DNA from 3 places in the Arthrobacter sp. AOP36-F1-5 genome. Region 1 is predicted to be linked to each of the others. Evidence: riboswitches for the same ligand, from Rfam matches in the RefSeq annotation. Region 1 holds a riboswitch; each other region holds the start of a gene.

Region 1 (6,642 bases):
GTTCGACGGCGGCACGCACGGCACGGACCACGGCGACGACGTCGTTGCCGTCGACCTGGATCGAGGGGATCGCGTAGCCGGCACCACGGGCGGAGACCGAGCCGCCGGCGACCTGGCGTTCGGTGGGAACCGAGATGGCCCACCCGTTGTTCTGCGTGAAGAAAACCACCGGGGCCTTGAAGACCGAGGCGAAGTTCATGGCCTCGTGAACGTCGCCCTGCGAGCTGGCGCCGTCACCGAAATAGGTCAGGGCCACGTTGCCGGTGCCGTCAACGGTTTGTCCGTGGGCCCAGCCCACGGCGTGCAGCACCGAACCGGCCACGACGGCCTGAATGGGGGCCACATGGGTTTCGGCGGGATTCCACAGGCCACCATGCCAGGAGGCCTTATGGGTGGACATGTAATCCACCATGTCGATCCCTGCGGCCAGAGCGACGCCCATCTCGCGGTAAGTGGGGAAGGCGAAGTCGCGGGTGAAGTCCAGTGCGTAGGCGCTGCCCACCTGGGCTGCCTCCTGGCCTAGTTCCGGGGCATAGCCCGGCAGGATGCCTTGTCGCTGCCAGGCAATGGCGGCGACATCAAGCTGCCGGGTGCGCACCATCAGGCGGTACAGCTCAAGTAGTTCATCGGTGCCGAGCTCGTCGGCGTGCGGCTCAAGCCGGGGTGCATCGGTCATGTTCGACTCCCAGTGGATTCGGTGAGGTGGGCTTGCTGTGACCCTAGTTACCACCTGTTTCATGCGCAATCGCATCAATCAATGACCAACAATCTGCGCAGAGTGTCTACGCTGGTACCGAGTCATCTATACATATTGTCTAGTTAAGGAGCGTCCATGAAAATCGACGCATTGGATGCACGGATCCTGGGGGAGTTCTCCTCGGACCCGCGGATGTCGGTGTTGGAGGCGTCGCGGGTTCTGGGGGTGGCCCGGGCGACGGTGCAGTCGCGGCTGGACAAGCTCACGCGGGAGGGCGTGATCACCGGTTGGGGGCCGCATCTCTCGGCCGAAGGGCTGGGATATCCGGTGCGTGCCTACTGTTCCCTGGCGATCGATCAGGACGCAGGGCACGACGGCGTGGCCGCCGCCCTGTCCCAGGTCCCCGAGGTGCTCGAACTGCATACCGTTTCGGGTGAAAGTGATCTCATGGCCTGCATTGTGGCCACGTCGAACGACGATCTGCAGCGGGTCCTGGACGCGATCATCGCGACCCGGACCGTGCTGCGCAGTTCCTCGTTGGTGGTGCTGAACTCACCGATCCCCTTGCGCATGCTGCCCCTGGCCCGGGCCGCGGCCCAGAGGGGCTGAGCCCTCAGGGTCGCTGGGCCGTTCAGGCCTCCGGCCGCTCCAGCCCCAGATGACCCCGCAACGTGTGAGTCGAGTATTCGGTGCGGTAGAGCCCCCGACGTTGCAACACTGGAACCACCCGGTCCACGAACTCCTCTAGGGAATCAGGCAGCATCGGCGGCATCAGGTTGAAGCCATCGGCAGCGCCCGAGGTGAACCAGCGTTCGATGGAGTCGGCGACCTGCTCCGGGGTCCCCACCATCGTGCAATGGCCGCCGCCGGCAGCGAGTCGACCCAGCAGCTGTCGGACCGTGGGGCGTTCGGCTTCCACGATGCGCAGGATCGTGGCGTACCTGCCCTGTGGGCCGGTGAATTCGCTCGCCGGTGGCAGAGCCGGAACCGGTGCGTCGAGGTCCCACTCGCTGCAATCCTGCCCGATGAACATTCCCAGCTGGGCCAGCGACTGTTCGGTCGGTAGGAGGGCATCCACCTCTGCCTGCCGCGCCAACGCCTCGACTTCGGTGGATCCGAGGTAGGTGACCAGTCCGGGCATGATCGCGACCTTCGACGGGTCCCTGCCTTCGGCGGCAATGCGCTGCTTCAGATCCGCGTAGTAGTCCTGCCCGCTGGCCAGATCGTAGGCCACCGCGTAGATCCCTTCGGCATGGCGTGCCGCTAGCTGGCGACCGGATTCCGAGGCCCCGGCCTGGAACAGGACCGGCCGGCCTTGCGGGCCCCGGGGCACGTTCAGCGGCCCGGCAACACCGAAATGCTCGCCGTCGTGGTTGATGGGCCTGACTTTCTCGGGATCGGCGAAGAACCCCGAACGATCGGCGAGCACCGCGTCATCGGCCCAGGAATCCCAGAGGGCCAGCGCGACGTCGATGAATTCGGCGGCCCGGGCATAACGTTCGGGACTGGCCGGCATGGAATCCATCGAGTGGTTGCGCGCCTCGGCGTCGAACATCGAGGTGACCACATTCCACCCGATGCGCCCGGCGCTGAGGTGATCCAGCGAGGCGAGCATCCTGGCAGCGTGGTACGGGGTGTAGAAGGTCGTGGAGACGGTGGAGATCAGCCCGATGCGGCTGGTGCTCCGCGCCATGGCGGCCAGCGCCGTCAACGGTTCGAAGAACCACCGGGGGCCGGCTGCCGGGTTTCCCGCCGAGTGTCCGTCGGCGAAGAACACGGCATCGAAGAGGCCGGCCTCGGCGGTTTGGGCCAACCGTTCGTAATGCTCGATGCTGCCCAGTTGCTCAACCGCAGAGTCCGGGTGGCGCCACGCTGCCTGGTGGTGCCCGCAGGCGTTGAGGAAGGCGTTGAAATGTAGTTGGCGTGGTGCCGTTTCGGCTGTGTTGATGGGGTGTGTGCTCATCTCTAGTTCATCACCAGTCCGCCGTCGACCACCAGATTCTGCCCGGTGACCGCACGGGCCCAGGGGGAAGCGAAGAACAGGATGGCGTCGGCGAATTCGGCCGGTGTGGTGACCTTGCGCAAGGGGGTGGAGGAGGCGATGAAGTCGAAGACCTCTTCGGGGGTCGCGGCGCTGGCGTCCGTGGTGCGTAGTAGACCACCGGAGACCATGTTCACCGAGACCTGGTGTTGGCCCAGGTCGGCGGCGAGTGTTCGGGTCAGGGCCAGCAGGGCGGCTTTGGAGGCGGTGTAGTCGTGGTACGGGACCACGGGGTTTTGGAAGAGGTTGGTGCCGATGTTGATGATCCGCCCGAAGCCCTGTTTACGCATCCCCGGCAGCGCCGCCTGGGCGGTGTTCAGTGCGCCGCGAACACTACCGGAGAACTGGGTGGTGAACTCCTCCCAACCAATCTCTGCGGCCGAGGATCGGGCCTCGCCATTGAAGGAGAAATCGGCCAGCGCGTTGTTCACCACGGTGGTCACGGGGGAACCGAAATGGGCCTGGGAGGCCACGAGCATGGCGGTGACCTGCGCCGGATCGGTGACATCTGCCTGGACTGCCAGGGCACGGTCGGGCCCCAGACCGGCAGCAAGTTTCTCGGCGGCTTCGGCGGACTGCCGGTAGTTGATGACGACGCGGGCGCCTTGTGCGGCGAAGGCCTGCACGATATGACGGCCCAAACCGCGGGCGCCCCCGGTGACAAGGACAATCTGGTCTGAGAGGTTCATTTGGTCTCGCTTTCATGGCTGCCGAGGGCAGGTGGTGGTGGAAATGAAGAGGATCGTTGCGGGCAGCATCGCCCGGGGGAGAGAGGTGAGGGCCCCGTGAGACACGCGGGGAGCACGGTGGTCGTGCTGTGGTGTCCGACGGTGGAGAGCAGGCTGCGCAGGAGAGGTTTCAGCTGGGCCGCAGCTGGCGGGCAGAGGCTAAACCGCTGGCCGAGAGACGGCACGGCAGGATGCGGAGCGCCAGGGTGGACGCAACCAACGCATGGCGACATCGGGCCGTGGGGTGGCGGTCCGGCAGGACCTTCCAACATGGAGGTTTAGGTGAAGAAGCACCTGCAACATCCCTTCGCTAGTTCGAACTAGATCAGGTTCAACGGGTGTTCTCTCAGCCAGAAATCATGGCACCCCGTGTCACTGCACCACACCCTACACACTTCACGCAGCGATTCGACAACTTCGTGTCCACGTGTACAGTCTGTGCTGAACACGGGAGTCCGGTGAGCCGGGCTGAGAGGAAGCTGATCAAGCTTCGACCGTCGAACCTGATCTGGGTCATGCCAGCGCAGGGAGGCAAAACTCTAAATCCCGTGCCCTGTTCACTCAACAGAAGGGGCACGACAGTGCACTCAATAACGCCGCCATCCACCACGCCACTACCGGCGCGACGACGCTTTTCCTTCGACCTCAAGGACCTGGTGCTCATCGTGGTCCTGGGGGTCGTCTTCGGATTCCTCTACTGGGCGTTGGTCCAGGCATCGGCCGGGCTGACCCTGCTGATGGGCCCGTTCGGGGACCTCTCCTCGCATCTACTCTTCGGCGGGTGGCTCATCGTGGCCCCGATCGCCGTCGCCATCATCAGACGACCCTTCGCCGGGATCCTCGCGGAGGTCATTGCCGGTGGGGTGGAGGTCGTTTTCCTCGGCTCGACGGCAGGACCCATGCTTTTCCTGGTGGCCGCCATCCAAGGTCTGGGCAGCGAACTTCCCTTCGCCCTGCGTCGCTACCGGTCTTTCAGCTGGCTCACCTACGCTTGCTCCGGACTACTCGGAGCAGGATTGGCCTTCGCCGTCTCGGCCTTCCGTTTCGGGTGGTACGGCCAGGATTTCTTTGTCATCCGGCTCATCGTTCAACTGCTCTCCGGGCTCATTCTCGGCGGTCTCCTGGCCCGCAAGACCGTTAACGCCCTGGCTAAAACCGGCGTCGTGGACAACTACGCCATCGGCCGGGACCAGCCAACCGCCGAGGGAGCATGAAACCGGCAAGCACGCCGGTAGTCGTGCTTGAGAACGTGACCGTAACCTACCCCCGAAGGCAGGTGCCGGTCCTGGATCGGGTGACCTTGAGTCTCGAAGCAGGCGAACAGGTCATCATCCTGGGGCCCTCGGGGGCCGGAAAGTCGACGCTTTTAAACCTGATGACCGGGGTCATCCCGCATTCGGTGGCGGCACGGTTCACTGGCCGGGTCCTCGTCGCTGGTCAGGACACCGCTCACACCGGCGTCGCCGAATTGTCACGGACCGTCGGCGTCCTGGCCCAGGACCCCGAATCGGCGATGTGCATGCCCGATGTGCAGCGGGAGATCGCCCTTCCACTGGAGAACCATGCGGTACCCCCACGACAGATCGAGGGCCTGATCGATGAGGTGCTGGAACAGGTCAACGGAGCCAGCCTCAAGGACAGGTCAACACGGCAACTCTCCGGTGGCCAAGGTCAACGGGTTGCCTTGGCGGCCAGTCTGGTCGTGGAGCCGCCGGTGCTGCTGCTCGACGAACCCACCTCGATGCTTGACGCCGAAGGCATCTCCTCGGTGCGCCGGTCCATCGACCGGGCGGTGCACGACCGTGGCCCCGCCGTGGTGCTGGTGGAACACCGCATCGACGAGTATGCGGGAGCCGACGGTGTGGCGGGGCTTCCCGGACGGGCCATCGTGCTCGACGCCGAAGGGGCCCTGATCGCTGACGGCCCCACACAGACCGTGTTAAAACAATCGGCACGCCAGCTCGTGGACGCCGGGTGCTGGACACCGTTGGAAACCGAGCTGCAGGCTGCATGCGGCACCGAAGGCGGTTTGGCATCGCCCATCGTCCGCGAAGAATTGCTGCACTGGGCGGAGGGCCAACCAACGGTTCCGCAGCCGACGCAGGCCACCGACAGCGTGGTCCTCTCAGCCCGGGGCCTCTCGATCACCCGGGCGCCAATCCCTGCCCGGAAACGACGCCGCGAACCCGCGGTGATCAGCCCCCAACTTGAAGGCATCGACCTGGAACTACGCTCCGGGGAGATCGTCGCCCTGTTGGGCGCCAACGGGACGGGCAAGACCAGTCTGTTGCTCGCGCTCGCCGGGCTGCTGCAACCACTTGCCGGCACGATATCGGGGGACCGCCCCGGGCTGGTGTTCCAGAACCCCGAACACCAATTCGTGGCCACCACGGTCCGAGAAGAAGTTGGCCATGGCCTGCCGGCGCTCATCAATGGTCGTCCTGCCCAGGAGAAGATCGATGACCTGCTGGCCGAACACCGGCTGACGCATCTGGCCGCGAGCAACCCGTTCCGACTCTCGGGCGGGGAAAAGCGGCGGCTCAGCGTTGCGGCCATGCTCGCTCATTCCCGCAACGTCCTGTTGGCCGACGAACCGGGTTACGGGTTGGACCGGAAAGCCACCATCTCGATGATGGGAGCCTTCCGGGACGCGGCGGCCGACGGACAGTCGATCCTGTTTTCCAGCCACGATCTACGCAGTGTCGCGAGCCTGGCCCACCGGGGAATCGTCATCGCCGAGGGCACCATCATCGCCGACGGGCCGATTTTTGACGTGCTGGGCGACCGAGACGTCTTGGCCAGGGCAGGGATCGTGCTGCCCCCGCTGCTGGACTGGCTGCTGGGCCTCGGGAAGAGTCCGGAGCAGATCAAGAACATCCTGGATGCTCTGGATCGCGAAGTTGCGCCTGCGGCACGGATGCAGGTGCCCTCGTGAGCGCGGCCCCCTTTCCGTGGGTGGTCACGACCACGCCCTTGGGCCGTCGCAACCCCACCATGAAGCTCGCCCTGCTCTTCGTGGTCTCCTTCGCCTTGCTCTTCGTCTTCGACCCGCTGACCCCGGCCCTGCTCTATCCGTTGGCGCTGGCCGCCGTGCTGATCTGGGGCCGGCCCTCGCCCCGGATGCTGCTGCTGGCCCATATCCCGTTCCTGGGTTTTGCCCTCGGGATGCTCATGAT
Region 2 (6,642 bases), 1.4 Mb from region 1:
AGACGACGCCGCCCAGGGCCCCGGCGAAACCATGTCCCGACATGGCGGCGGTCACCGGGGCGATGAACGCGAAGGAGGAGCCCAGGTAGCTGGGTACCCGGCCGGCGGTGATGAGCAGGAACAGCATGGTCCCGACCCCGGAGAAGAACAAGGTGGAGGTGACCGGGAAGCCGGTCAGCGCCGGTACCAGCACGGTGGATCCGAACATGGCCATCACGTGTTGGACGCCGATGCCGGTGGTCTGGAACCAGTTCAGCCGTTCATCGGGGGCCACCACGGTGCCGGGTCGAATCGTTGTGCCGTCGCCGTGGACCGTCCAGCCGAAGCCGGGGAAATTGCTCATGGGTGTCCTCCATCGGGGCCCTGCGGGTTGGTGGGGCCTCACCGGTGCGGGGCCCCACGGAATCCTACCGCCCCCGACCCCGGGGCGGCGGGGTCGGGCCCCCTGCCGGGGTGCGCCGGCATCAGCCGATGGCCGCCACCGGCATGGGGAGGGAGGCCGATCGCGGGGCGGCGTCTTCGGGGGTCTGGGCGAAGAAGGACAATTCCTGCCGGCTCGATTCGTCGAAGGCGCGACGCATCCCGGCCAGGGTGGTGGAACCCGCCCGCAAGGCCACCTTCTGGACCAGCGCGATGGCCTCGCTGGTGGCTTCGTCGAACTCGGGGGAGGAGTAGGCGGCGAGCCAGTCGGCATAGGGGTGGCCCGGGTGGGCCGCGGCGGCCAGCCGCTGGCCGATGTCCTGGTAGAGCCAATAACAGGGCAGGATGGCCGCCACGAGCTCGGGATAGGAATCGCCGGAGGCCACCAGGTGGTTCAGGTAGGCCGAGGTGGTGGGGCTGGGTTCCGGATCGGGGGCATCTCCGAGCCGGTGCAGATGTAGATTCGCCTCCTCCTCGAGGGCGCCGACGGCCCCGGAAGCCCAGAACTGCTGCTCTTCGCGGTTCGGCGCCAACTCGGCGGCACGGGAGAGGACCCGGGAGTAGGTCCGCAGGTACAAGGAATCCTGGGCCAGATAGAAGTGGAAGTCCTCCGAGGGCAGGGTCCCGTCCCGCAGCGCACGGATGAACGGCAGATCGTCGATCCCCGAACGCAGCGGTGCCAGATCGTTCCACCAGGTGCCCAGCAAGGCCCCCGTCGTCGGGATCGCCGTACCGTCCCAGAGCGCCCCGAAATGATTCACCGGACCATGTCCTTCGCCGACCTCGAGTTCATCGGCACGGTGCAGGGCGCCTTCAAGCCACCCGCGGGCCAGCCGCAGGGCATCCCCCCAGTCCCCGCAGCGGGCCCACAGGGTAGCCAGCGCCGCGGAGAGCGAGCACCCGGTCCCATGGGTGTTCGGGGTGTCGATGCGGTCACCCTCCACGGCAGCCATGACGCCGTCGGGGCCCACGAGGGCATCCGGGCACCGGCTGCCGGTGAGGTGGCCGCCCTTGGCCAGGACCAGGACAGAATACCGCCTCGCGAGCCGGGCTGCCTGGTCCAGGACGTCGTCCCATCGGGTGCAGACCGGCTCCTCGAGCAGTGCCGCCAATTCCGCGGTGTTCGGGGTCAGGACATCGGCCCACGGGAGCAGCCGACGCAGGGCCTCCTCGGCGTCGTGCTCCAATAAGCGGTCCCCGGACGTGGAGATCAGCACCGGGTCCACCACGACGGTGGTGCCCGGGCGGGTACCCAGCCAGGCGGTGGTGGCTTCGATGACCTCGGCGGAGGCCAGCATGCCGATCTTCACCGCATCGATCCGGATATCGGCGGCGACCGTCTCAAGTTGCCGGGTGAGGAATTCCGCCGGAGGGGTATGGACCCCGGTGACTCCCCGGGTGTTCTGGGCGGTCAGTGCGGTGATCGCCGCCATCCCGTAGCCACCGCAGGCGGCAATCGATTTCAGGTCGGCCTGGATCCCGGCCCCGCCGGAGGGGTCGGCCCCGGCGATGGACAGGATGTTGGGGGTGTTCGGGGCGCTCATGCGGTCTCCGTTCGTGCTGCCCGGGTCCATTCCTGAACCAGGGCGGCAGCAGAGTCCCGGGGTTCGGCGGCGGAGCAGATGGCCCGCACGACGGCCATGCCGATGGCCCCGGCGGTGTGCGCGTCCGCGGCGTCGCCGGAGCCCAGCCCGCCGATCGCCACGCAGGGCAGCGGGGCCCGGGAGATCAACGAGGCCAGGCCGGGGAACCCCAGCGGGGTCGGGTGGTCCTTCTTGGTGGGCGTGGCCCGGACGGCCCCGGTGCCCAGATAGTCGATGGTGCCTGCCGGCAGTTCCGCTACTGCCGCGAAGTGGTCCTCGGTGCTGGCGCTGAGCCCCAGCACGGCATCGGGTCCGATGAGGGACCGGACGAGTTCGGCGGGCAGGTCCTTCTGGCCGATATGGACCCCGTCCACGCGGATCCCTGCCGCACGGGCCGCCAGGTAGACGTCCACCCGGTCGTTGAGCAGCAGCAGGGCCCGGCCCGCGGTGTGTTCGGCGCAGGCGGCCGCCTCGGCCAGGAATTCGCGGGCGGACAGGTCCTTGCAGCGCAGCTGGATGGTCCCGACCCCCGCGGCGACGGCCTCGGCCACGATGGTGGCCAAGGGCCGTCCGGCCGTGCTGGTGGAGTTGGCGACGAGGTAGATCCCGCTTCCGGGAACCGGCGCGCTCATGCGAGCACCGCCTCAACAAAGCAGTCGGTGGGTGAATGGGCCAAGGTGGGCGCATGTTGGTGCATGGGCGACATCCCTCCGCTAGTACGAACTAGATCAGGTTCTTGCCGGGTGTGCTCTCAGTCCGCGCCGGTGGCGGACACCCCGTGTCAGTGATCGTGAGCCTACAGTCCCCCACTGGGGGCGGCAAACCGACCGGCTGCCCCGCCGGCGGTGTCCACGTTAGTGTCGTACCCATGGCCATGAACCGACGTTCCCGTCCCCCAGCAGTTTCCGCGCCCGTCGTGCCGGCGGGCCCCGACGCCGAACTCCCGGCCACCGCGGCCCGCCGGCTGCGTGATGCCGCCGACTCCCGGCTGGCCCACCCCCGCAGGTTCCGCAGCGCCCAGCTCAAGGCACTCGAACGGCTGATCCAGGATCAAGAACAGACCCTATGTGACGCGTTGATGACGGATCTGGGTAAACCGGCGGCCGAATCCCGGCTGACCGAACTGGATCGGGTGAAGGCCGAAATCGATCATGCCCTGTTGCACCTGGGCGACTGGATGGCGGATGAGGCGGTGAAGGTCCCGCTGTCGCTGCAACCGGCGTCGGCCCGCGTCCAGGCGCGTCCGTTGGGCATGGTCCTGGTGATCGCCCCCTGGAACTATCCGGTCCTGTTGCTGCTCGGCCCGCTGGTCGGTGCCCTGGCGGCAGGGAACACCGTGATCCTCAAACCCTCCGAACTGGCTCCGGCCACCTCGGCGGTCATGGCCGCCCTCATCCCGCAGTACCTGGATCGGCGCGCTGTCGCGGTCCTGGAGGGGGCCGCGGAGACGACGAGCGAACTTCTGGAGATGGACTTCGACCACATCTTCTACACCGGAGGCGAACGGGTCGGGAAGATCGTGGCCCGGGCCGCGGCGGAAACGCTGACCCCGGTGACCCTGGAACTGGGCGGGAAGAGTCCGGCGGTGGTCGCCGACGGGAACTTCCCCGCCATCGCCCGGCGGTTGGCCCACGGGAAGTTCATGAATGCCGGACAGACCTGTGTCGCCCCGGACTACGTCCTGGCGGTCGGGGCCACGGCGGCGGCCGAACTGGAAAAGCAGCTGCCCAAGGCCATCGGCGCGTTCTATGGGAAGGACCCCTCGGGCAGCAAGGACTATGGGCGGATCATCAACGCCTCGCACTTCGAACGTCTGGAATCCTATCTGGGGCAGGGACGGGTGGTGGCCGGGGGGACCAGCGACGCGGAGGCGAGGTACATCGCCCCCACGGTCCTGGCTGACGTCGACCCGGCGGCCCCGGTGATGACGGAGGAGATTTTCGGTCCGATCCTGCCGATCATCCAGGTCGACCGCTTCGATGATGCGGTGCGGTTCATCAACTCCCGCCCCTCACCGCTGGCCGCCTACCTGTTCAGCGAACGCCCGCGCCTGCACACCTCCTTCGAGGACCAGGTGCGGGCCGGGGCGATCGCCCATAATGTGTGCAGCATGCACCTGGCGGTCCCCGCGCTGCCCTTCGGCGGGGTGGGGGCCTCGGGGACGGGGAACTACCACGGCAAATTCGGGTTCGATACCTTCAGCCAGCAACGTCCGGTGCTGTCCAAGACCGCGATGCTCGATACGTTGCGGGCCGTCTACCCGCCCTTCGGCTGGGCCAAGCGGAAGATCATGCGTTCGATCGGCTGATCCGCCCGGCCGAGTGCCCCGACAGACGAAGGGCCCGGACCGCATTCAATGCGGTCCGGGCCCTTCGCTACGGTCGGTGCCATGGCACCTGCCGATGGATCGTGGCTACTTCTCGGTCAGCGAATCCACGTAGTCCTGGTTCTCGGAGATCCACTTGTCGACGATCGGTCCGTAGTCATCGGTGTCCGTGTCGTTGAACATGGCGTTCTCCAGGGAGAACAGGTGGTCATCGTCGATCGTGAAGTCGTTCAACCACTCGGTCAGTCCCGGGTAGGTGTCGGCGAAGTCGGCGTTGCCGTAGGAGGTGATGGTTTCCGCGTCGCCCATGGCACCCTTGGGATCCTTCAGATCCTTGATCGGGAACTCGTCGTAGGCCCAGTGCGGGCGCCACAGGGTGACGACGATGTCCTCATCGGCGTCCGTGGCCTTCTTCAGCTGGGCCAGCATGGCCGGGGTGGAGGAGGTCTTGAAGTCCATCTTCTCCAGGCCGTAGTCCGGGATGGCCGCCTTTTCGGTGGTGTCGGTCAGCCCGGCGCCCGGGTCGATGCCATAGATCGTGTTGCCGAACTTGTCGGCATTGGCCGCCAGGTCCTCGAGCGAATCGATCGGGGCGTCTTCGTTGACCGCGATGGTCAGCTTGGCATCGTCGTACCAGGTGCCCAGCTTGGTCATGTCGTCGCCGTACTTCTTCAAGTACTTCTTGTGCGTCAGCGGCATCCAGACGTCCATGGTCAGGTCCAGGTCACCGGAGGCGACACCGGCGAAGACCGGGCCGGCATCGGCGTCGGTGAGTTCGACGTCGTAGCCCTTCTTGTCCAGGATCTGCTTCCAGAGGTTGGACACGGCCACGCCTTCGTCCCAGCCGGCCATGACGCCGATGTTCAGCGCGGCCTGGTCGCCGTTCTCAGGCGAGTCGGGGACCTCGGATTCGCTGCTTCCGGTGTCGCCGCTGCCGCAGGCGGTCAGCGCGAGGGCCGCCGTGGCGGCGATCCCCATCATTGATGCGAATTTCCTTTGCATTGTTCATTTCCTTTCTTCGCGCCCCGCCAGCGGGGCGTAGGGTCGTTAGCCGTTTTTCGCCGGCACGTTGGATTGGCCCAGGGAGGCGGTGATGCGGTCCAGGAAGATGGCCAGAATGACCACCGACAGACCTGATTCGACACCCAGGGGAGTGTTCAGGGTCGTCAGGGAGGCGTAGACATCCTTGCCGAGACCACCGGCGCCGACCATGCCGGCGATGACCACCATGGACAGGGAGAGCATGATGACCTGGTTGATGCCGGCCATGATGGTCGGCAGCGCCAGCGGGATCTGGATCTGGCGCAGGATGCGTCCCGGGGAGGCGCCGAAGGCCTGGCCGGCCTCGACGACCTCGGTATCGACGCTGCGGATCCCCAATTCGGTGAAGCGGGTGCCCGGCGCCATGCCGAACACGATCGTGGCCACGATTCCGGGGACGACGCCGATCCCCAACAGCAGGATCGCCGGGACCAGGTAGACGAAGGCAGGCATGGTTTGCAGGAAGTCCAGGATCGGCTTGACGACCGCCGAAACGATCTTGGATTTGGCGGTGAGGATGCCCAGCGGAACACTGATGATCACCGCGACGATGCTGGCCACCAGGACCAGCGACAGGGTCTCCATCGAGTGCTCCCACTGGTTCATCCCGTAGATCAACAGCAGTCCGATGACCGTACCGATGGCCATCTTCCAACTGCGCAGGAGCCAGGCCAGCAGGGCCAGCACGAGGATGACGACCCAGAACGGCGGAGCGGTGAGGATCCACGCCAGCCCGTCGTACCAGTTCTGGAAGAAGGACTTGATGAGGTTGAAGAGCCCGCCGAGGTTGGCGATGAACCAGTTGAGGACCACTTCGCCCCAGTGGCCGACGGGAATGCGGAATAGCTGATCGGTCATTTAGAGGGCACCTCCTTCGTCGTCGGATGCAGCCGCGGGGGCATCGGTGTCTTCCGGCTGGTCGGCGGCGACCACCGGGACGCTGCTGGTGGTCGAGGGGACGTTGCCCAGCGCGGAGAGGAGGGTGGCGCGGGCGATGGCGCCGATGAGCCGGCCCTCGTCGTCGACGACCGGCAGGGGTACCGGCGACTCCACGGAGCGGCCGAACAGGTCGTTCAGCGCCGTCTCGGCGGTGACCGGGTCATTGCCGACGGTGATGATTTCTTCCAGGTCGGTACCTCCGCGTTCGAGCAGGCCCATCACCTCGCGGTCGCGGACGGCTCCGAGCAGCTTGCGCTGCCGGTCCAGCACGAAGGCGGCCGAGGTCTGCAGTTCGCGCATGGTCCGCAACGCATTGCGGGCACCACCGGAGAG
Region 3 (6,642 bases), 980 kb from region 1:
GCCTGGCTGGTGGCCGGCAAGACGCTGGCCCCCGAACGCCGGTCCATCATCTTCGAAGTGGTTGCCCGGCTGGTCTTCCACACGATCATCATCTTCTCCATCTACCTCCTGCTGGCCGGACATAATTCCCCCGGCGGCGGATTCGCCGGCGGGCTGTTGGCCGGACTGGCCCTGACCATCCGTTATCTGGCCGGCGGGCGGTTCGAACTCGCCGAAGCCACCCCCATCAGCCCCGGCACGTTGCTGGGCCTCGGTCTGGCCACCTCGGCCCTCTCCGGCGTCGTCCCCCTGCTGCTGGGCGGCCAACTGTTCCAGACCGCGGTCCTTGAATTCGCCCTGCCCGTCTTCGGGGAGCAGAAATTCGTCACCTCCACGTTCTTCGACATCGGGGTGTACCTGGTGGTGGTGGGGCTGGTCGTGGACGTGCTGCGCAGCCTCGGCTCGGAGATCGATGAGAAGACCGAGAAGCGCGGACTGCTCTCCGGCGGGGTGCGCCGGCCTCGCCGGCCCGTCGTCCAACGGGCGGGGGACCGGCAATGAGTGTGAACATGACCCTGCTGATCGTGATGGGCGTGCTCTTCGCGGCGGGGATCTACCTGTTGCTCGAACGCAGTCTGACCCGGGTGCTGCTGGGCATCATCCTGGTCGGCAACGGGGTGAACCTGCTGATCCTGGCCGCCGGCGGGCGCAGCGGGCTCGCCCCCCTCTACGAGGCGGGGACCCCGGCGGAGGACTATGCCGACCCGCTTCCGCAGGCGCTGATCCTCACCGCCATCGTCATCACCTTCGCGGTCACCGCGTTCCTGCTGGCCATGATCTACCGGTCCTGGGTCATCGCCCGCCGGGACGAACTCACCGACGACGCCGAGGACCGCCGGGTAGCCTCCAAGGACACCTTCGACTTCGAGGAGGACTCCGAAGTCGAGCTGGAGACCTCGGAGTTCCCGGCCGATATCGATGACGAGGGGGAGGGGGTCCACACCGAGGAATCGCGGAGGGCGGCGGCCGCCCGGGTCGCCGGGGAACGGCTGGCCAGCGAACTGCGGCAGGCCTCCTCCGAGGAGAGTGCGGGAACCAACAACAAACGACGCAACAGGAAGGCCCGATGATGGAGGACCTGGCCGCGATCGACGTCGCCCCCCTGGCGGTGCTGCTGCCCATCCTGGGCGCCGCCCTGGCCTTCGTGCTGCGACGGCACCCGCTGGCCCAGCGCACCGCGACGATCGGGACCCTGTGCCTGACCCTCGCCCTGGAATCCTGGCTCCTGGTATCGGCCTGGAGACATGGGGCGCAAGCGGTCGTCATCGGCGGATGGGCCCCACCGTTCGGGATCTCCATGGTGGTCGACGAGTTCTCCGCACTGATGCTCGTGGTCTCCACGGCGGTCAGCCTGACCGTGCTGCTCTACGCCACCGGCCAAGGCATGGCCGACGGGGACGAGGACGGGCCCATCTCGGTGTTCCACCCCGCCTACCTGATCCTGGTCGCCGGGGTGTCCAACGCCTTTCTGGCCGGCGACCTGTTCAACCTCTACGTCGGTTTCGAAATCCTGCTGACCGCCTCCTACGTGCTGCTGACCCTGGGCGGGACCACGGCCCGGATCCGTGCGGGGGTCACCTATGTGGTGGTCTCGGTGGTCTCCTCGATCCTGTTCCTGCTGGCGATCGGGCTGGTCTACGCCGCGACCGGGACCGTGAACATGGCCGATCTGGCCGGCAAGCTCGCCGAGATCGACCCCGGAACCCAACAGATCCTGCATGTGATGCTGCTGGTCGCCTTCGGCGTCAAGGCCGCGGTGTTCCCGCTGTCCTTCTGGCTCCCCGACTCCTACCCGACGGCTCCTGCGCCGGTGACGGCCGTGTTCGCCGGCCTGCTGACCAAGGTGGGTGTCTATGCGATCATCCGGACCGAAACCCTGCTCTTCCCCGGGGGCCGGCTGAACACGGCGCTGCTGGTGGTCGCCCTGCTGACCATGCTCGTGGGGATCCTCGGCGCCCTCGCCCAGGCCGACTTCAAACGCATGCTCTCCTTCACGTTGACCAGCCACATCGGCTACATGATGTTCGGGGTCGCCACCGGCAGCGCCGTCGCCCTGGCGGCCACCGTCTACTACGTGGCCCACCACATCATCGTGCAGACCTCGCTGTTCCTGGTCGCCGGGCTGATGGAACGCCGGGGCGGGACCTCGAACGTGGACCGGCTCGGGTCGTTGGCCAAGCTGTCACCGGTGCTGGCGGTACTGTTCTTCATCCCGGCGATGAACCTGGCCGGCATCCCGCCGTTCTCCGGGTTCCTGGGCAAGGTCGGGTTGCTGCGCGGCGGCGTGGACCTGGGGACCCCGCTGGCCTGGGTCCTGCTGGCCGGGGCCCTGGTGACCTCCCTGCTGACCCTGTTGGCCGTCGCCCGGGTCTGGAACCGGGCGTTCTGGCGTCGCGCCGAGGACGCCGAGGACGCCGACCCGATCCTGCTGATCGCCGCGGAGGAGGCCCGCCGTCCCGCCACCGGGACGACCGGCGTCAAAACCCAGCCACATCGCCTGAGCGGACGGGGGGATGCGGCCGTGCTGCCCCCGACCATGGTCTTCGCCACCGGGGTGCTGGTGGCCCTGGGGGTGGCCCTGACCATCTTCGCCGGGCCGCTCTTCGACCTGGCCGACCAGGCCTCGCAGCAGATGCTCGAACGCACGCCCTACATCGAGGCCGTCCTGGGCGCCTCCGAGACGGGAGGCGGACGATGAGCCCGCACCGGCATCCGCGTCCGGCACGGCCCTCGGAACTGCTCACCGGGGCCCGCAGCGCCCGGACCAGGGCACGACGGCGTCGTGCCCGCTTCCTGATCGAACTTCCCCTGATGTTGTGGCTGGTCCTGGTGTGGGGCGCCCTCTGGCGGGACTTCAGCCCCGGGAACCTGATTTTCGGGTTCGTCATCGCCCTGGGGGTGGTGACGACCTTCAAACTGCCTCCCGTGGAGCTCTCCGGCCGGTTCAACCCCTGGCAGGGGCTGGTGTTCACGGTGTTGTTCCTGCGTGAAATCGTGCGGGCGAGCATCCAGGTGGTGCTCGTGGTCCTCCGGCGCGGGCCGAAGGTGCGCAACGCGGTCATCGGCATCCGCATGCGCAGCCAGGAAGACCTCATGGCCACGGTCCTGGGGCATGTGCTGACCCTCATCCCGGGGTCCTTCGTCGTGGAGATCGACCGGACGACCTCCACGCTTTACCTGCACGTGCTGGACATCAACACCGTCCAGGAGGCCGAGGACTTCCGGCGGCAGGTCAGGTCCATCGAAGCGAGGATCATCCGGATGATGGGCAGCCGGGAGGAACTGGCGGCCCTGGACGCCGAGGGCCCCGCAGGCCCCGACCCCGCAGCACGAGCGAACCGATCGATGAAGGAGCACCCATGATCATCGTCGCTGCCTGGATCGCCGGGGTCGCCCTGGCGCTTGGCGCCGTCATGGCACTGATCCGGTTGGCCAGGGGCCCGTCGATCCTGGACCGGACTCTGGCCCTGGACGTCCTGTTGATCATCATCCTGTGCGGACTCTGCGTGGACATGGTCGTGAACCGGCATCTGAACCACATCGTGTTCATCGTCGTCGGGTCGCTGGTGGCCTTCATCGGTTCGGTCACCATCGCCCGCTACGTCACCGATCGGAGGGGGCAATGATCGTGCTTGGACTGACCGAGGGCGGGATGCTGGACCAGGTCCTGGACTGGATCGTGGTGATCAGCATGGTCTCCGGGGCTCTGCTGTCCGTGGCCGCAGGCATCGGCCTGCTGCGTTTCCCGGACCTCTTCTCCCGCATGCACGCGGCCACGAAACCGCAGGTCCTGGGATTGTTCCTGATGCTGCTCTCCGTCGCCCTGCAGATCAGGGCCTGGTCCGCGGTGCCGATACTGGTGCTGGCCTGGTTCTTCCAGCTGCTCACCGCCCCGGTGACCGCCCATATGGTCGGTCGTGCCGGCTACCGGACCCGGCACCTCAAACAGGAGACGCTGGTCCTCGACGACCTCAATGAAGTGGTCTCCGAGGCCCAGCGCCGCCTGGACGAAGGCCGCTGACGAGGATCAGACCTCGTCGGCCGTGTGGTTGAAGCGGGCAATGGCCCGCTGCGTGCCACGGTTGGTCAGGACCTGGATCACTGCGGACACCACGGCGGAGACCACAGCGAACCCGAGCGCATGACGCATCGATGCCTCGGCCTGGGCTTCCTTGTCGTTCGGCTTCGGGGGGTTCTCTCCGGTGACCTTGTACCAGATGGTGTCCACGAGCTTGCCGCCGACGAAGCCGGCGCCGATCGACACGACCGCGCCGACGATCTTCAATAATGCGTTCACGAACGATTCTCCCGTCGGTAGGTGATTACCTGCCCAGCATAACGCGCTGTAGACTCGGCCCTACTGAATCACCTACGACAGGGGAGCGTCGCCGACCGGCCACGGCCGGAATCTTCGACGCTGAGAGTGCGGAACACCGCAGACCCTCGAACCTGCTCCGGCTCGTACCGGCGAAGGGAGTCGAGAATCTCAGGACCCGCGGAACCGCCGCGGGGTCCTCCCCTCCTTGGACCCAAGGAGGAACACCACATGAGCAGCACCCTCTCGGCGGCACCGACCGCCCGTTACACCTGGCGCGTCGTGGACATCGTCGTCGCCTCCGTCATCGCCGTGGCCTCCGGGGTGATCTTCTGGGCCTGGAACACCACCCACCACGCCTTCGACTTCATCTTCGTGGCCTTCCCGCCCTCATCCGCCCTGCTGGCCGGAATGTGGCTCTTCCCCGCCGTCCTGGGGGCACTGATCATCCGCAAACCAGGGGCCGCACTGTTCTGCGAGATGGTAGCCGCGGTCGTTTCCTCGCTCCTGGGCTCCGAATACGGCTGGACGGTCTGGGCCTCGGGGATCATCCAGGGCCTCGGCGCCGAAATCGTCTTCGCCGTGCTGCTCTACCGCCGCTGGTCGCTGCCGGTGGCGCTGTTCGCCGGGCTGCTGACCGGGATCTTCGGTGGAGTGAACGACGCCTTCGTCTTCTCCTGGTTCCCCGACTACACCGAGAGCATGAAACTGGCCTATGTGGTGTTCATGGCCATTTCGGGCCTGGTCATCGCCGGATTGGGATCCTGGGCACTGACCCGGGCCCTGTCGCGAACCGGGGCCTTGTCCTCGATGGCGTCGCGGAAGGCCGCCCAGGAACGGGTCCTGGGTTGAACCGATGACACATGATGCACCGACCGGGGCCCGGGGCCCTTCACCGGCCACCGGGGTCGGCGACGTCCGCGCGGCGGCGGTCAGGGCCAGCGGTTGGGGATGGCAGCATGCCGGACGCGAGGAGCCCGCCGTGCTGGGGCTGGACCTGGACATCGACGCCGGGGAGAAGGTGTTGCTCGTCGGCCCGTCCGGGGCCGGTAAATCGACCCTCATGCATGCCCTGGCCGGGGTGTTGCAGGACGATGAGGACAACGCCTCCGCAGGGGAACTGCTCATCGATGGCCGACCCGCCGCGGCCGCCCACGGCCGGACCGGGCTGATGCAGCAGGACCCCGAGACCCAGATCGTCCAGGCCCGGGTGGGGGACGACGTCGCCTTCGGGGCGGAAAACCTTTCGGTGGATCCGGAACTGATCTGGCCCCGCGTCATCGAATCCCTGCACGCCGTCGGGCTCAGCCTGCCCCTGGACCACCCCACCTCCTCCCTGTCGGGGGGACAGAAGCAACGACTGGCCCTGGCCGGGATCCTGGCCATGCGCCCGGGACTGGTCCTGCTGGACGAACCCACCGCGAACCTCGACCCCGAGGGGGTGCTGGAGGTCCGTGACGCAGTGATCGACGCCGTGGGCGCCAGCGGGGCGACGATGATCATCGTCGAACACCGGCTGGCGGCCTGGGCCGACGCCGTGGACCGCGTGATCGTCCTGGAGCCCGGCGGCGGCATCGCCTACCAGGGCACACCGGCCCGGCTCTTCGCCCCCGGACCCATCCGGGACCGGCTCATCGACGCCGGGGTCTGGGTTCCCGGCCACACTCCCGTGCTGCCGGCCCGGCCGAAGCCGGCAGCACCGGCCGCCGGCCTGTTGAGGGGACGGGGGTTGGCCGTGTCCAGAACGGCCCAGGGTCCTGCCGCCGTATCGGGTCTTGACCTGCGGATCGACGCCGGGCAGGCGCTGTGCATCACCGGGGCCAACGGGGCGGGCAAATCAACACTGGCGTTGACCCTGGCCGGGCTGCTGCCCGAACGGGCCGGCAGCGTCGCCGCCCTGCCGGGCCTCAGCGGCGACCAGGGCGCCGCGGGGGCCTCCGACCCCGGGGACGCCGACCGGCCCTACCGGTGGCGGGCCGGGGAACTGGTCGCCCGGATCGGCACCGTCTTCCAGGAGCCCGAGCACCAATTCGTCACCGCCACCGTGCGCGAGGAACTGGCCTTCGGCCCACGACGGGCCCGCAGACCGGGGTCGAAGACCCGGCTGTACACCGACGAGGAAATCACCGGACGGGTCGATGAGCTGTTGGACCGGTTGGGGCTGAGGCATCTGGCCGAGGCGAACCCGTTCACCCTCTCGGGAGGCGAAAAGCGCCGGCTGTCGGTGGCCACCGTGCTCGCCGCCCGCCCCCGACTACTGATCCTCGACGAACCGACCTTCGGCCAGG

The links. Region 1 has a riboswitch for thiamine pyrophosphate ahead of AC3ZI9_RS09425 (ECF transporter S component). Riboswitches for the same ligand answer to the same signal wherever they lie in the genome.
Region 2: linked by a shared signal. The riboswitch ahead of thiE (thiamine phosphate synthase) and the one ahead of AC3ZI9_RS09425 (ECF transporter S component) in region 1 are both predicted to bind thiamine pyrophosphate.
Region 3: linked by a shared signal. The riboswitch ahead of AC3ZI9_RS13925 (ECF transporter S component) and the one ahead of AC3ZI9_RS09425 (ECF transporter S component) in region 1 are both predicted to bind thiamine pyrophosphate.

The regions. Positions count from the first base shown of each region.
Region 1 covers NZ_CM176892.1:2,065,387-2,072,028, reverse strand. Annotated here, with positions in the region: gene AC3ZI9_RS09445 (thiamine pyrophosphate-dependent enzyme) at 1-676, opposite strand, end outside; gene AC3ZI9_RS09440 (Lrp/AsnC family transcriptional regulator) at 833-1,306, shown strand; gene AC3ZI9_RS09435 (LLM class flavin-dependent oxidoreductase) at 1,329-2,660, opposite strand; gene AC3ZI9_RS09430 (3-oxoacyl-ACP reductase) at 2,663-3,427, opposite strand; TPP riboswitch at 3,752-3,846, opposite strand; TPP riboswitch at 3,904-4,013, shown strand; gene AC3ZI9_RS09425 (ECF transporter S component) at 4,048-4,680, shown strand; gene AC3ZI9_RS09420 (ABC transporter ATP-binding protein) at 4,767-6,401, shown strand; gene AC3ZI9_RS09415 (energy-coupling factor transporter transmembrane component T family protein) at 6,398-6,642, shown strand, end outside.
Region 2 covers NZ_CM176892.1:3,499,192-3,505,833, forward strand. Annotated here, with positions in the region: gene AC3ZI9_RS16170 (uracil-xanthine permease family protein) at 1-343, opposite strand, end outside; gene thiD (bifunctional hydroxymethylpyrimidine kinase/phosphomethylpyrimidine kinase) at 465-1,964, opposite strand; gene thiE (thiamine phosphate synthase) at 1,961-2,635, opposite strand; TPP riboswitch at 2,692-2,792, opposite strand; gene AC3ZI9_RS16185 (aldehyde dehydrogenase family protein) at 2,872-4,311, shown strand; gene AC3ZI9_RS16190 (glycine betaine ABC transporter substrate-binding protein) at 4,417-5,310, opposite strand; gene AC3ZI9_RS16195 (ABC transporter permease) at 5,377-6,228, opposite strand; gene AC3ZI9_RS16200 (quaternary amine ABC transporter ATP-binding protein) at 6,229-6,642, opposite strand, start outside.
Region 3 covers NZ_CM176892.1:3,040,770-3,047,411, reverse strand. Annotated here, with positions in the region: gene AC3ZI9_RS13960 (Na+/H+ antiporter subunit A) at 1-540, shown strand, start outside; gene AC3ZI9_RS13955 (Na(+)/H(+) antiporter subunit C) at 537-1,109, shown strand; gene AC3ZI9_RS13950 (Na+/H+ antiporter subunit D) at 1,106-2,737, shown strand; gene AC3ZI9_RS13945 (Na+/H+ antiporter subunit E) at 2,734-3,402, shown strand; gene AC3ZI9_RS13940 (MrpF/PhaF family protein) at 3,399-3,665, shown strand; gene mnhG (monovalent cation/H(+) antiporter subunit G) at 3,662-4,060, shown strand; gene AC3ZI9_RS13930 (DUF4235 domain-containing protein) at 4,067-4,336, opposite strand; TPP riboswitch at 4,406-4,532, shown strand; gene AC3ZI9_RS13925 (ECF transporter S component) at 4,586-5,206, shown strand; gene AC3ZI9_RS13920 (ATP-binding cassette domain-containing protein) at 5,211-6,642, shown strand, end outside.